Regions from separate parts of the Endozoicomonas sp. ONNA1 genome, predicted to be linked through region 1. Evidence: riboswitches for the same ligand, from Rfam matches in the RefSeq annotation. Region 1 holds a riboswitch; the other holds the start of a gene.
The links. Region 1 has a riboswitch for thiamine pyrophosphate ahead of thiD (bifunctional hydroxymethylpyrimidine kinase/phosphomethylpyrimidine kinase). Riboswitches for the same ligand answer to the same signal wherever they lie in the genome.
Positions count from the first base shown of each region.

Region 2: another riboswitch for thiamine pyrophosphate. It lies ahead of thiC (phosphomethylpyrimidine synthase ThiC); the one in region 1 lies ahead of thiD (bifunctional hydroxymethylpyrimidine kinase/phosphomethylpyrimidine kinase).

Region 1 covers NZ_JAHHPN010000986.1:575-8,671, reverse strand. Annotated here, with positions in the region: gene KDK19_RS23760 (MATE family efflux transporter) at 1-1,271, opposite strand, end outside; gene mutM (bifunctional DNA-formamidopyrimidine glycosylase/DNA-(apurinic or apyrimidinic site) lyase) at 1,472-2,287, shown strand; TPP riboswitch at 2,441-2,543, shown strand; gene thiD (bifunctional hydroxymethylpyrimidine kinase/phosphomethylpyrimidine kinase) at 2,535-3,359, shown strand; gene KDK19_RS23745 (hypothetical protein) at 3,427-3,981, opposite strand; gene KDK19_RS23740 (HAD family hydrolase) at 4,150-4,857, opposite strand; gene xerC (tyrosine recombinase XerC) at 4,854-5,867, opposite strand; gene KDK19_RS23730 (hypothetical protein) at 6,258-8,097, shown strand, end outside.
Region 2 covers NZ_JAHHPN010000016.1:3,538-11,634, reverse strand. Annotated here, with positions in the region: gene KDK19_RS00285 (Spy/CpxP family protein refolding chaperone) at 1-191, shown strand, start outside; gene KDK19_RS00280 (PhoPQ-activated pathogenicity-related family protein) at 196-1,542, opposite strand; gene KDK19_RS00275 (GNAT family N-acetyltransferase) at 1,792-2,307, shown strand; gene KDK19_RS00270 (phosphodiesterase) at 2,451-3,281, shown strand; gene KDK19_RS00265 (phosphohydrolase) at 3,278-3,946, shown strand; TPP riboswitch at 4,013-4,117, shown strand; gene thiC (phosphomethylpyrimidine synthase ThiC) at 4,249-5,931, shown strand; gene KDK19_RS00255 (DUF2608 domain-containing protein) at 6,046-8,097, shown strand, end outside.

The DNA of each region.
Region 1 (8,097 bases):
CCCATGGGTTCATCGGCAATAAAATCCGTCAGCCCCAGGGTATAGCCCAGTGGCAGGGCTATACCCCAGCAAGCAATCAGAATTATGATCATCGGTACCCGGGTATCTTTGTAGCCCCTTAAGGCACCATTGGAAGCAACCTGAATACCATCGGCGTACTGGAAGAGTGCAGCAAAAATCAGCAACTGGGCAGCCAGTGCTTTAACTGCAGCATCCTGGGTATAGAGCGATGTCAGAGCATCGGCAAACGCCCACATCACAGCCGCTATCAGAGTAGCAGTCAGCAGGGTCGCTACGATACCAGAATACCCTGAGAATCTCGCAGCCTGAGGATCACCGGCACCCAAAGCCTGACCTACCCGGATGGTTATTCCCATGGACATACTCAACGGCACCATAAAGGCCATGCTGGCGAGATTCAATGCAATCTGGTGACCTGCGACGGTCACTGCTCCCAGTTTGCCGATGACCAGAGCCACTGCCGAGAAGATACTGGCTTCAAAAAAGATGGCCAGACCGATGGGGACACCCAGTTTCAGGTGAATAACAATACGGCTCATTGCAGGCCATTCAAAGCGATCAAACAGATTCACTTCTGTATGCTTTTGATTGAACCGGGTATAGCAGAACATCAACAGGCACATGATCCAAAAGCAAATGGCTGTTGCATAACCACAGCCTACGCTACCCATTTCAGGAAAGCCGAATTTGCCATAGATCAATACATAATTAACCGGAATGTTGATCAACAAACCGACAAAGCTGATGAGCATGGCCGGTTTGGTAATAGCGCGCCCTTCGCAATAGCTGACCATGGTTTGATATAAACAGATGCCGGGTACCCCCCAGGCCAATGCTTCCAGGTAGGCTTCCGTCTTAGCAGCCATTTCGGCATTGATTTCCAGAACATTGAGCAGTGGCATAGGGTTCATCATCAAGACCATGCCGACCACACTTAACGCCAGAGAAAGCCACATGGCCTGTCGAACCGGTGAAGCAATCAGGTCAACTTTTTGGGCGCCAAACAGATGGGCGACTGTCGGTGTCGTCGCCATTAGGATACCCCTGATTAACAGATAAATCGGGACCCAGATACTGGAGCCAATGGCTACTGCCGCCAGATCTTGTGCAGAATATTGACCCGCCATACTGGTATCCACAAAGCCCATGCCAGTGGTCGCCAGTTGCGCACCCAGAATCGGGGCTGATAAATAAATAAGTTCTCTAAGTTCCCTGGAATATCGTTGGTATAAAGTTGGGTTGGCTGTCATTTTCTCTCACTGCTATGGTGTGCTTTTACCAAAACTGAACCGGGATAAAAGTGGAACCATCTTATCAGTCACATGACAGCATTTGATATGGCTAATTTGCCGTTACTTTCTGGGGTCCGGCGCGGGATTTCTACTTATTTCCTTTGCCATCAGAGGCCGATCACATCGCCTTTTGACGACATATTTGCTACTGTCGGTGGATGCCTGAATTACCTGAAGTTGAAACGACCCGCAGGGGCATTGCACCTCATATTGTAGGTCAGACCGTGTCGGATGTTATCGTCCGCAATCCGCAACTGCGCTGGCCGGTTTCGGAACATTTAAAGCAGCATTTATCTGGCCGGGTTATCCGTTCTGTCGCAAGACGAGCGAAGTATCTTCTGATCAGAACCGACGCTGGAACCCTGCTGGTTCACCTGGGGATGTCCGGAAGCCTGCGCATATTGAAAGAACCACAGGAAGCCCGGAAACATGACCATATCGACCTGGTTTTCAGTCATGGGATAACGCTGAGATACACCGACCCGAGGAGGTTCGGGGCGGTTCTGTGGGTCGACGACGATATCATGAAACATGACTTGTTAAGCAAACTCGGTCCGGAACCTCTCGGTGATGAATTCACAGCCCGTAGGCTTCATCTCAAATCCCGGGGAAAAAAACAGCCGGTAAAAACGTTCATCATGGACAACCATGTGGTCGTCGGGGTCGGGAACATCTACGCCAACGAAGCCCTGTTCAAAGCAGGTATCCGGCCTGACAGGCCCTGCGGAAAAATTTCCAGAGCCCGCTACGAGCGACTGACCGAAAGCATCAAAGAGACTCTGGCAAAAGCCATTGAGCAGGGTGGAACCACCCTGAGGGATTTTGTCGGGGGTGACGGCAAGCCAGGCTATTTCAAACAAGAACTGGCTGTTTATGGACGCAAGGGGGAACCCTGCGTTCATTGCTCAACACCGATAGTTGAGATCCGGCTGGGTAATCGCTGTACCTGCTACTGTAAAAGATGCCAGCGGTAATCCAAAGAAAGAACATGATGATGACTGGCGATCAGGAGCATGACTTTCGGGAAATACACCGCTTCTTCCTTCACTATCAGCCAAAATTTCCTGAGCGGGGATGTAACGGGCCTTTTGAGCAATAGACATCACTATAGAAACAAAATAGACTCGCACCGCTGGTTGGGGTGTCCGGGATGAATGTTTCCCGGACTGAGAGAGACCCATTGAACCTGAACCGGATGATGCCGGCGTAGGAAACCGAACAATGACGATGACTAATGAGACGCCTGTCGCCCTTACCATTGCCGGATCAGACAGTGGTGGTGGTGCCGGTATACAGGCAGACCTGAAAGCCTTTTCAGCACTGGGCGCTTATGGCTGCAGTGTCATTACCGCTCTGACTGCCCAGAATACTCAGGGCGTTCAGGGTATCCTTGACGTTGAACCCGCCTTTGTCCGTCAACAGCTGGATTCAGTATTCTCGGACCTCGCTATCAGGGCCGTAAAAGTGGGCATGTTGAGCCAGCCAGATGTTATCACGACGGTAGCGGATACTCTGACTCACTTCGGTCCGGCTTATCTTGTGGTTGACCCTGTAATGGTGGCTACCAGCGGTGATGTTCTGCTACAACAGGCCGCTATTGAGACCCTCAGGCAATCACTGATTCCCAAAGCCAGCCTGATCACACCCAACCTGCATGAAGCTGCGGTGCTGCTTGATCGTCCATTGCCCAAAAATCCCGACCAGATGATCGATATGATTGAGCCTCTTCTGGCGCTGGGCTCTGAAGCGGTCCTTCTGAAAGGTGGTCACCTGAGTGGCGACAATAGTGATAATAAGGCCGTCGATTTTTATCACGACGGTACGTCTCTGCACCGACTGGAATCCAACTGGATAAACACCAGTAACACTCACGGTACAGGCTGTACATTGTCCTCAGCCATTACCGCATTACTGGCTCGTGGTTACACCATGAGAGAAGCCATCCCAGAGGCTAAAAAATACATTGCGCAAGCCATTGCCCACGCCGATCAGCTGAACATAGGCCAAGGCAACGGACCTGTACACCACTTCTACAAAATCTGGTGATCTGGTCTGAATGTTTGATGTCGCAGTAAGAGATGCTGCTTTGCCTGTCTGGCATCAAAAAAGTAAATCAGATTTCATCGTGATACGGTAGTTGCTTTATCTGTTCCAGTGACTGCACTGGAACTCTTACAGCGTTGTTTCTGTCAAATACCTTACTTTCTGGATTGTATTCTTCGTAGATAAATTCCTTATCATCAGCTTTTAGAATTCTGGTAGTAGCTAAAAAACCATCAGGCGGGCAAATACATTCGTTTGGGCGTGGTTTAATATTATCTGGATCAGCGTCTTTGCAGCCATAGTCTAAGATCAACTTTTCCTCTGAGTCTCTCGGGAAAAACCATACACCAGAAATACCTATTACTTTATGACTAAGTCCCGGAATGTCCATAACTACATCATATCTGCCGTATAATACGTCCCGACTACAGTATTCTCTGAAACCTCTAATTCGAAACTTTGTCGGGTTTGTAGTGCGACGAGGTGGGTGGTAAGTTATATATTTCTTAACAGGTGAATTATCTCTGACAAGCCAAGTGCCTATTATCTGTTTTTCTACTTCATCAGCGTGCAAACAAGTAAAAGACAGAAGTATTACTATACAAGCTGCATATTTAAGTTTCATTGTCAGTTCCCCGGTATCGAAAAACATATAGATCAATGAAATATATATTAAGTCCCAGAGATGCCTGACAAAAAATACCAGAGGACAGCACTGTCTCACTGCCTCTGATCCTGGCAATAGACGGAATTAAACACCTGCCCCGTCAGGCAAAACTAACTGGTCAGGTATTTAATATTCTGGCTGAAGATCCTTGTCCAAAACTCTGAGCAGACCGGTTAGTGATCGAATTTCATAATCAGGTCTGCGATCGCCACTGAATGCCTTATCAGCAGGATTAAACCAGACGGTACCAATTCCCAATGCTCCGGCACCTGCCACATCGGCTTTCAGGCAGTCTCCTACATGAAGGGTCTCGTCCGGAGTAACTCCGGCACGTTCCATGGCTTTCAAAAATAGAGTCGGTTCCGGTTTCAGACTGTTGTAATCTTCTGCCTTGAGAGCAAAATCAAAAAACTCACTGACCGATAATTTCTCTACATCGACATTACCATTAGTGACCGCAGCCAGAGTGTAGTCTGCTGACAGGTGAGAGAGAACCGGCTGAACTTCCGGAAAACATTTCACATCATGACGCCACTCCATAAACTCCCGCATCAGGTCACCGGCAATTTCTTCAGCTCTTGATTCAGGACAATCACAGTTTTGCAGAACCTTCTGCAGAGAAAACCGGCGCAGTTCCGTAATCTGATATCTGAGCTCCGGACGATCTTCCAACAGTTTGACCCGATACTCGAACACTTCTTTGGGTGTCATTCTCTCGTGGGTTTCTGGCCAGTATTCACAGAGTTTTTTCCAGGCTTTCTGTTCTGCCCGAATCAGCACTGGCATGTTTTCCCAGAGTGTGTCATCCAGATCGAAAGTGATCAGCTTTATCATTGTTTTTTCCTTTTGGGCTCTTTGTTAGCTGAAGGCTCTTTGTTAGCTGAAGGCTCTTGATCTTCGGTCAGTCTTTCCTCTTTGTGAGACTTTTCATAAACAGAGGACTCCTTACTGACTCTCTGTGCTCTCGGATGAGCCTTATCATATACGTCGGCCAGATGCTGAAAATCAAGATGGGTATATATCTGGGTGGTGGCGATATCACTGTGCCCCAGCAGCTCCTGAACTGCCCTCAGATCGCCACTGGACTCCAGCAGATGACTGGCAAAAGAGTGTCTCAAAAGGTGAGGATGCATTCGTCCTGAGAGTCCGGCTTCTCTGGAAAGCTGGCTCACACGGTTTTGCACCTGACGGGCACTGATACGATGTCCCTGTTTTGAGAGAAACAGCGCCTCGCTGTCTTTTTCAGGAAAAATAACTCTGACGGACAGCCATTTTTTTATGGCTTCACGAGCCTTTCGACCCACTGGCAACAATCGTTCTTTTCTGCCCTTGCCCAGAACTGTCACCTGCCTGAACTCATCCTGAAAACTGTTGAGATCCAATCCAACCAATTCCGCCAGGCGCAGTCCTGAGGAGTAGAAGAGTTCAAGGATAGCCAGATCCCTGATCACTAATGGATCATCATCATTCCGATCAAGAAGCGCAGTGAGTTGATCGGCATCCATGGTGACAGGCAGCTTCCTGCCCACCTTGGGTGCGGTGACCCTCTGGGCAGGGTTATCTTTAACCTTTTCCTCACGGTTAAGATAACGATAAAAGCTACGAACGGATGAAAGCAGACGATGCAGACTCTTCTGCCCAAGACCCTTGCCATGTAATTCTGCCAGCCATGTCCGCAGCTGACGCTCTTCCAGCTTTTGCCAGTGAGTAATGCCAAGCGTCTCAGCCTGTCTGAGTAATTTGCCCAGATCTCTTTGATACGCCGAGCAGGTGTGAATAGAGCTGTTTTTTTCAAACTTGAGATAATTGAGAAAAGCATCAATATCCTGTTGCAGGAAGGGCATGACATAACCTTTGGTAACGGCTTCTGTTCATCATTCACTAACGCCTGTCGCCATGCAATATCGAAAACGATAGTTCTTTTGAAATTCCACAGGGTTTCACTAACCTTTTATCTTCAATTCGCGCAAGACCCAAACCCTCGATCTCTGCAGTGGGAAAAGCGAAGATTTCAGTAATCACCTGAGTTTTCTGGCTTCGGGGAGTGGGCCAACACTTAACCTGAACTTGGCCATGGCAGTGGTTGGAACTAATTATTGGATAAATAGTCCAAGTTATATCTGATTCGGTTTGACTCAATCAGGTTGGTACTGCAAGGACAATTTTGAGCGTGATGTCAGTCATCCACAACGGATGCAAAACACAGCATATGCGCACCGTGCGAGGGAAGTAAAATGGATTTTTATCAGTTAAATGGTTTGACTCAACAGCTGCATACATTGGACATGGAGCCACCCACCGGCTTTTCAGCAGATGACTCGGTTCAGTACCTTGGCTGGCAGGTAAAGCGACAAGCCGACATCACCGCACCATCAGAGAAAACCTACAATACTGCTGGCAGTAAGCAGTTATTTGAACGGCAGGTTAATCTTCAACCCGATCCTGAGACGCAACGCTCTGATTCAAAAGCGGAAGCTATACAGATAACCGCCAGGAATCTGGTGGATCAATTTCAATTTGAAGCAATTGAAAAGTCACCCACCAATGAGGTGCTATGTGCCGTTTTTCTAGAGTGCCTGAAACTTGATGTTGTGGGTACGGTAAAAAGGTTATCCAGAACAAATTCTCTAAGTTGGGCTGAAAAACTCGAGATTATGTTGGCTGCTGAAGAAGCGTATAAAGGTCCACTTTTAGAGTGCAATTGGATAGTTTTGAGTATTCCTTTATCCATCGGATTTGAGAAGGCAAAGAACCTGTTTCAGCGTCTACCTGATATGCCTTCTCTGCCAGAGGTGGACAATGTCATTAATGAGCAGTTGACAGCATTAAGCCCTGATAAAATGTTCAGGGACAGACTTTTGGAGGTCAGACAAACCCTTAAATCGGAAAACAACGAACTTTCCGGACAGCTGTTGAGTGAAGTTGACAATATTGGAAAAAAATTTATCACAAGAGTTGGATGGAACGGCCGTTTATCAGACGTTGATGATTATATCGATTCTCAAATCTATGCAAGAAGATTGCTGTATCTCTATGCAGCATGTTCCGGTTTTTCAAAGCAGGCTGATATTGCTGAGTTAATGTCGTACATTAGATCTGTTCTTTATATCATCGAGCCAAATAACGAAGTTCCAGATAACATCTGGCATATAGCTAAAGAGCTGGCCTACTTGTCGAAACAACCCGCCTCCATCGATTATTGCCGTTATATTGGTGCCGTGGCCAATGTATTGAAAGCACCTGCACCTGTTGCTTTACAGTTTGCAAAGCTCAGACAACTCAGTGATCTCAAAGGGTTTGCTTTACTTGAAAGCAAACCGCTGGACAAGTACCTAACCGTACTCAGAGCAAACATTAATAAGATGGCCCCGGAATATTCGCAGGTATTGCTCGATGCAGTTGACGGCCTGGAAAACGAATGTGCTCGTATATCACTACCTGAAGGCAAGCCCGATATTAAAGCGAAAGTGCATCGACTTTTGATGATTATTGCCGCTTGTAAATCTTCCGAAAAAATAATGGATGCTTCAGTGTTGAATTATTTTGTCAGGGCCATCATGAAACATAGCAATAAAAAAAATATTCCCTATCTGATCAGTGGCTTGGCCCGCCTGGTTCAGAGTACCCCGAAAATACAGAAAATACTGGGTGAGCCCGAAATCAAGGGCGGAGATCATTTGCGACTGGCCCCGCTGCAATGGCTGGCATTTGTACCCGATACCATCTCGGAAGATGACATTCAGGAACTCTGCGCATCTTTGCAAGCTTCCGGCGCTAGCAGGCGACAAATGAAAGATGGCAAGGTTTTCCATCATTGGCTGGCTACTCTTGAGCAAGCATTGGCCAGCAAGGTTATGAATAAGGCCATGGTAATGCCAATCCTGAAACAGCTCACACAAAGTCTGACTTATGAAAAACTGGTTTGGCTTTACATGATATTCAACATGGGAGAGAGGTTTAATACATTTCTGGACAGCATGGGCTTTAGCTGTCAGAAGGAAGGATTACCCATGTTGATCGCTGAAAAAGGGATGGACGCTTTGGTGGGAGCCAATAAAGGGTTCTCGCAGTGGC
Region 2 (8,097 bases), on a different contig from region 1:
TTATTAAAGAGATTCGGGCCTCCGACGAGAATCGGCTAAGTAAAGCCAGGGCGCTCCGTAAAAACAGGGATGAAACCAATAAGAGACTCGCGACGGTATTGAACGATCAGCAGATGCAAACCTATCGGGAACTTCGTAAGGAAATGCGGGATAGGCTGAAAGAATACCGCGGTCAGAAAAAGTCTGAATAGATGTTCAAGGATAAACGTCAGGAGTCACCCGAACGCCTGACGTTAAGATCAGATCCGGATAAGACGCATTGTCAAAAGCCAGCTCAATGAAGAATGCAGTCCATCCATTTTCAGGGGCTTGGGGGCAGAATTGATAGGTCCAGGGTCTTGAGTGGACAGGCGTTATGTGAGTTGCCTGAAAACGTATACCAGCTTGTTGCAGTACATCTTTTCGGAAGTCTCTGGCGTCGGGGTTATGGCAAACCCAGACACGCGCAAGCTTAGGTTCAAGGCTGGTTCTGATTTCCAGGCCACCGTCATCCAGCAGTCGCCAGTTCATGGCGGGCATGTCCTGCTCCGAAATCAGCGCACCAAAGACAGAAGCCATAATCTCATCGATGTTCACAGCACTATCCCGGCCCAGATAATGGCTGGCATTCGGCAAGTACCTGAGCCAGGTTAATTCAGATAATTTCGGATAATAGAAACGGGCAGAGTCCGGTGGAAAGAACTCATCGCAACTGGCGTTAACAATAAACGTGGGCAGGAAGAGCTGATTTCTATAAACAAAAGGGTCGATATCATTGAGTAATTGCTGCATACCCGGAGAGTCCAGCTTTGACAGAATGTCATGATCATTGTCGGCATAATCGCGAATGGCACTGGCAAAGCCGCCGTAAACATTCAGATGATGATGCATACAGGCTTGTATGTTCAGTGCATCAATCACCATTGGAATAAGAGCCATGACCCTCTGATCAGCAGCTGCCGTCAACCATGAAATCCAGCCCCGTTTGGAAGCCCCGGCGATAATGAAATCATCTATTCGGGTGGACCCTTTTTCACTGAACTTTTTACTGAACTCACACAGGGCATCCATGGTTCGGATTACACTCTTAACCATGGGCCACTGGACGGGCATAAAGCCGTTGTTTTCAGGATCTTCCAGAAAGGCTTGCCAGGAAAAAGCAACAAGATCATCTTCCGACCTGGGAACACCATCCTGAAAGGTCAGAGGCTGGTTGGGCACGTCTCTGAGAACGGCTACCGGGGCTTTAGTGAGTTGGCATAATCGTGCACCATCGACGTTATGTGAGGGTGTGAGTTCAAGGGATGGGTCGTGCCTCGATCCTCCATGAATCATTAGCAGACAGGGGTTGTCTGAACCTTCTTCAGGCCAATAGAGCGTCAGGCGGTGTTGCCATTCGGGTTGACGGAGACCAAAGCGAATGCCTTCCTGCCAGGTCTGGGAAATAAGTTCTAAGTGACTCATTGTGACGGCTGGAAACTCGTCAGAATAACAGGTTTCAAGGCAGCGCCAGCTGAAGTTGTCATCTTCTCTATTCAGGAAGTCCAGAAATTCAGGATTCAATGCCAAGCCTCTTGGTTGCTGGAGTTCATTTCAGTGTCATCGGCGGTTATTGATAGAATACAAGCCGGTATTCATTTTGTAGTCAGTCTATCGTTTTTGTGGAAAAAAGATTCGATCTGGCGAACTTTTTTTGTTCCTTCAGGGTCGAAGAGAGCAGTAAACATTTATTTATTGGGTACAGGTTCTGGTTAAAGCCAAAAAATCGGCTAAACATTATCTTGCCTGATCATGAAGTTTCTGGAGTCTCATGTGCTGATTGTTGCCGAAACCCCCCGACTGATCCTTCGAACCTGGCAAGAAGCCGATTTAAAGCCGTATGCCGATATCACGGGATCGGTTCAAAAAGAACCGCGTTATGGTGCTCACTCCCCCGCCTCTGAAGCAGAAACCGACCTCTGGCGTTTTCAAATCGAACTTGACCAGAGGGGCTGGTCTCGTTGGGCGGTTGTGCTTAAAGAGACTTACCAGCTGATTGGCAGCTGTGGATTTTCAGCCTATGGCGATACTGTCGAAATGAGCTGGCGATTCAGTCAGGAGTATCGTGGCCGCGGGCTGGTGATTGAAGCGGCTGAAGCAGTGACCGACCTGGGGTTCAGAAGATTGGGCTTCAAGGAAATCATCTCTTTTGCTTCACCTCAGAATGAATTTGCCCTTGATGTGATTGAATCATTGGGCATGAGTCTGGCGGGGTATGAAGGCTGGTGTAATGTAACGGTTGCCCGGTTTACTCTGAGTTCGGCAGAAGCTCTCAGTCCCCACCATTAGGATTGCTTCCGGATCGGAGATATCTCTCGTGTATTGGTTGGCAGTCTCGCCAGTCTGGGAACCCGTTGTAAACGGGCTTCCCCTAAAGCGAGCACTTTTCCGAACGATCATTCAAGCTGAGAACAATAACGGAGTCGCATTACATGACCTATCGATTTGTACACTTCTCTGATCCCCAGTTAGTTCCAGCGGGAATGTTGAATTATGACATTGACCCACAGGCAAGGTTGAAGCACTGCGTCGACACACTTTTGCAGCAAGTGCCGGAATCCAGCGCTTGCATCATCACAGGTGACCTGACTCACTGGGGCGAAAAAGAGGCCTATAAAGCCTTGAAAGAAGAACTCGACAGGTTGTCTTTCCCGGTTTACTGCCTGATGGGCAATCATGATCACAGACAAAATTTTCTGGATGTTTTCCCAAACCATCCAAGGCAGCAGGAGGGCTTTATCCAATTTACGGTTGAGACAGAACTGGTCAACCTGATCTGTCTGGATACGCTGGATGACAGAAAACGCAGTGGGGTTCTCTGCGAGCAAAGACTGGCATGGCTGAAGCATGAACTGGAAGCTGCAAACAAACCGGTTTGTCTGTTTATGCACCATCCTCCATTTGAAACGGGATTGGCAAGCATGGACAGGGATAATCTGGTCAATTCAGAAGCACTCAGGTCAATGATTCAGCCCCACAAAGAATGGATCAGGCATTTGTTTTTCGGTCATTTGCACCGCTCTGTTTCGGGTCATTGGCAGGGAATCAGCTTTTCATGCCCACCTTCTCTGGTTCATCAGACACCTTTTAATTTTGATAACCCCAAGCCTGACTCTGTTTCGCCAGAGCCTCCGGTTTATAACCTGGTAGATATTCATCCCGACAGACTGGTTGTCCACACTCACAATTTTTTGCATGATTCTCCCGCTATTAACAGCAGAGCCTGTCAGCGCTATCAAAAGCCTCTGGACCCTGAATTATGAAATTTAATGAACCTGCACTTCTGAAAAACTGGGAAAAACGTTTTGTAGAATTTCTGCAAGACCGGGATTGCGAGGATGCCTCTCACGACATTTCCCACTTTCAGCGGGTCTGGAAAACGGCACAACAGCTGATGGATGAAGGCCATTTTGACATTAACCGGCTGGTGGTTCTTGCTGCCTGTTATTTTCACGATATTGTTGTGTTGCCAAAAAACCATCCGGAGCGCTCGAAAGCTTCCACCCTTTCGGCTGAAGAGACTGAAGTTTGCCTGAAATCTCTGGCGTTTCCTGAAGACCTGATCGCTGCCGTGTGTCATGCAGTAAAAACTCACAGTTATTCCGCTAACATCCCCCCTGAAACTTTGGAAGCTGAAGTGGTTCAGGATGCGGACAGGATGGAAGCCCTTGGGGCGATTGGCATTGCCCGTTGTTTTTATACGGGTGGCAAGCTGGGCCAGAAACTGTTTGATCCTGAAGACCCTATGGGGAAAAACAGGACACTGAACGATCGTCAGTACTCACTGGATCATTTTGAAATCAAGCTCTTGCAGATTCAGAAGACCATGAAAACAGAGCCCGGGCGCAACATGGCAGTTCGTCACAGCGACTTTTTGCAGTCCTTCCGAACTCAGCTGTGTAAGGAGCTTTCAGGCGACTACAGCTAAATAAAGTCTTGGTTTTTTTTGTATCTTTGTACTATTAACCTCTTAGCAATCTGCTTATACTTTCCGGCAATCTTGTCGGAGCGCCACGGGCTGAGACCGAAAGTTTTTTTTTCGGAATCCGTAGAACCTGCTCAGGTTAATACCTGCGAAGGGAACAAGATGGCCTATCCGGCAAGCTATTTCGAAACAGTCGTGAACTGGAAAACAGTCTTGAACTGGAAAACAGTCATGAACTCAACGTGAAGGATACTGAAACGATGGCTTGCGAGAAAAATGCGTCCGGTTTTGACCGGCAGTTACTGATGGACGCCTGTCGCCCCTTTCCCAACTCCCAAAAAACCTATGTAACAGGCAGTCGCGAAGACATTCGTGTCGGTATGAGAGAAGTTCATCTGCACGATACCCCTGAGCGTTTTGGTGGCGGCAAGAATGAACCGGTTCGGATTTATGATACGTCGGGCAGCTACACAGAGAGTGGTGTTCCTCATGATTTGAATGAGGGCTTGCCGGGTTTGCGCTCAAAGTGGATTGAAGAAAGAGCTGATACTGAGCTGCTCAACGATCGGTCCTCAGAATTTGCCCGCTCCCGTCAGTTTGATCTGCGTCTGCAGGAGATTCGCTTCAAAGCACTAAGAACACCCCGCAGAGCCAGGGCGGGCCAAAATGTCTCACAGCTGTATTACGCCAGACAGGGGATAATCACTCCTGAAATGGAGTTTATTGCGATTCGTGAGAATATGGGGCGTGCTGAAGGCTCTCACATCACTCCAGAGTTTGTCAGAAAGGAAGTCGCTGAAGGGCGGGCCATTATCCCGGCCAACATTAATCACCCTGAGTCCGAGCCCATGATTATCGGGCGTAACTTTTTGGTGAAGATCAATGCCAATATTGGTAATTCTGCGGTGACCTCTTCTATTGAAGAAGAAGTTGAAAAGATGCTCTGGTCTGTTCGCTGGGGTGGCGATACGGTGATGGACTTATCCACAGGCAAGAACATCCATGAAACCCGTGAGTGGATTATCAGGAACTCGCCAGTGCCTATCGGAACGGTGCCTATTTATCAGGCTCTGGAAAAGGTCAAAGGCAAGGTGAAAGACCTGAACTGGGAAGTCATGAAGGACACCATCATCGAGCAGGCAGAACAGGGCGTGGATTACATGACGATCCATGCCGGTGTCCTCAGGGAACATGTTGCTAAAACCAGAAACCGGGTGACAGGTATTGTTTCCCGGGGGGGAGGTATTCTGGGGCAGTGGGCAGAGATGCATGATGCCGAGAATTTCCTTTACGACAATTTCCGTGAGCTGTGTCAGATCTGTCAGGCGTACGATATCAGCCTGTCTCTGGGTGATGGTTTGCGACCTGGTTGTATCGCCGATGCCAACGATGAAGCGCAATTTGGCGAACTGAAAACCCTTGGGGAACTGACAAAGATTGCCTGGGAATACGATGTTCAGGTCATGATTGAGGGACCGGGCCATGTGCCCATGCACCTCATTAAGGAAAACATGGAGATGCAACTGGAGCACTGTCATGAAGCGCCTTTCTATACCCTTGGGCCTCTGACGACCGATGTGGCACCGGGCTATGACCACATTACTTCAGGTATCGGAGCTGCCATGATCGGCTGGTATGGCTGTGCGATGCTTTGTTATGTCACACCCAAAGAGCATCTCGGTCTGCCTGATAGAGATGATGTAAAAGCAGGTCTGATTGCCTATAAAATTGCCGCTCATGCTGCTGATTTGGCCAAAGGTCATCCCGGTGCCCAGATACGTGATAATGCTTTGTCCAAGGCGCGCTTTGAATTCCGCTGGCTGGATCAGTTTAACCTGGCTCTGGACCCCGATACGGCAAAAGCCTATCACGATGAGACATTACCTCAGGAAGGTGCGAAGGAGTCAGAGTTCTGCTCCATGTGCGGACCTGATTTCTGTCCCATGCGGATGACTCAGGATGTTCGCGAACTGGAAGAAACTGCCTGAAAATAAACGCTGGGAGTCAGTCGTCTGGCTGACTCCTTCTGACCTGTCGAGTATATGACGTAACCACTGCTTGCTAATCTTTTGGGAGTGCTTTGCTGAATCCAGGAGGTCATAGTGGTTCCGTTTTCTCCTCAATCATTTCTGAGTTTCTTTCAATCCCGTAAAGACGCTGCAGGCCATTACCCCATCCTTGATAGGGGGCAATTGTCATCGGAAAAAGTCGGTTGGGTTCGGGGGCCGTCTGATAAATACACTGCTTTTTGTCGCTCCGTAAAAATTTATTACGAGCGAGAGAACGAACTCATGGATAAGCCGGAGTTGCAGGGTGTTAGTCGTATAGTACAAACGGCCACCGGGACTGCAACCCCGCTGTTCAAAAGAGATGTGTCAATCACAAATCCGGCCACGCCAAGAAAAGCCAGTGAGTGGAATGATGAGTTTGTAGCCGTAAATCAGGCCAGCCTGACGGTACTGCATGAGGCTGAGGTTGAGTTGGTTCAGTTACTCTTGAACAAAGCGCCAGAATATGAAATACAGGCAGCAGTTGAAAACCTGATAACAATGTTCTGTTTGACCACTAAAAGCAGAGACGGGGGTGACTGGGAAGCCCATTTAAGGGACTTTATGGAATCCGAGAAAGTGGATATCCGGATTCAATGTGCAAGGCACCGGGCTCCTGATGAAGAGAAACCTTATGACGTAGCCTTGCCCCATGCAAGAGCAAATGCATCAGGTAAAAGAGTCTTCACCTCACCGCATACGGGTGATCTGGACCTGCATTTTGGCATGATGGATCGTGCTATTGATTATTTCAAGGCAAACCCACCCAGAGGCGTTCAACATACCAGACAGGATCGGAAGCAAGCCGGCTTTAGTCATGCACTTGATAATGTCAAGCAGCCTCGACGATTGTCTCCAAACACGCCACCGAAATTAAAAGAGAAGCTGATCGACGAAGCCTGCCAGTTATTTGTAGCGATTATCGGAGACAGACAATACGGTTTGACCGTTCAGGATATGAAACAGGCTTATCGGGATAAAGTGATGACCGATGAAATGGTCAACGCCTGTCTGGATAATATGCAGTTTGATGATCCTCAACTCAACGAACTGGGGCGTTTGGTTCAGGAAGGCAAGTTAATGTACGGAGCTTTTGCCACAGATGACGTTGACTCTACACCTGTCTTTACCAATCTTGAAGACTTACTGCAGTTCTTGAGGGAGTCTTCGGAATCTACTGACGACAGCAACGAGTCGGATGATGAAGATTGGCAAACGTGCCAGAGCTCATTGAGCGATGTGAGCGATGACTTTGTTGGCCCACAGCTACCGGTAGCAGCAGCAACAGCAGAGCAGCTTGAAGCCTTTAAAAAAGCTCAGGCATTCAACCCGGATGTAAAAGATGCAGACCTTGCGGTGGCTGTTGATCTTTTAAATACCGATGAAGAGCTGGCACGTGGAGTTCTGAATAGAAGTCCTCTTCGGCAGGATTACATCCGTGAGTTTTCCGGGTTAATTGTGGTAACGGCCAAAACCAGGGTTCCATCAATGGAAGGAGCCTCTGTCGCTGAGCAGACAGCTCAGCAGACAGCAATGACACCTCCTGCCATTCCGGAAAAACCGCCCGTAGCTTCTGCTGCGATCGCTATGCCATTAGAGCAGGCTTCATGGCCATTGTCGGGAATGGACGACACTCAACAACAATTCCTGACTATGAAGGCCCGGTGGGATAGTCTGCAGCCATCCCGCCAGCAACCCGACCGGCTTGTCAGTGAGCAGTTTAATCAGCATCCGGTTAATGCAGGCTCCTTTGAGAATGCTGAAAGTGATCTGGAAGAACAGCATCGACAGTTGCTAAATGAGATGCAACAGAATATGGACGCAGAAACATTTGACCTGATCAAGGAAGATATGGATCGGGCTCATAACTGCTCCAGAATTAAACTTGAATACCAGTTCGGACGGATTGATAAGGATGAAGCCAAACGGCAGATAACCGAAATAAGTTTTGGCGGTGAAAGAGCAGGTCACCTTGCCGAGCTGGATAGACTGACACCACATAAGCAGACGCTGATTTCAGCCGATGAAGAAGTTGAATTTGAACTGCTTAACAGCGTTGTGTCTGAACTGTATAAAAGACAGGCTGCGGGTAACTCAAACTGTCAG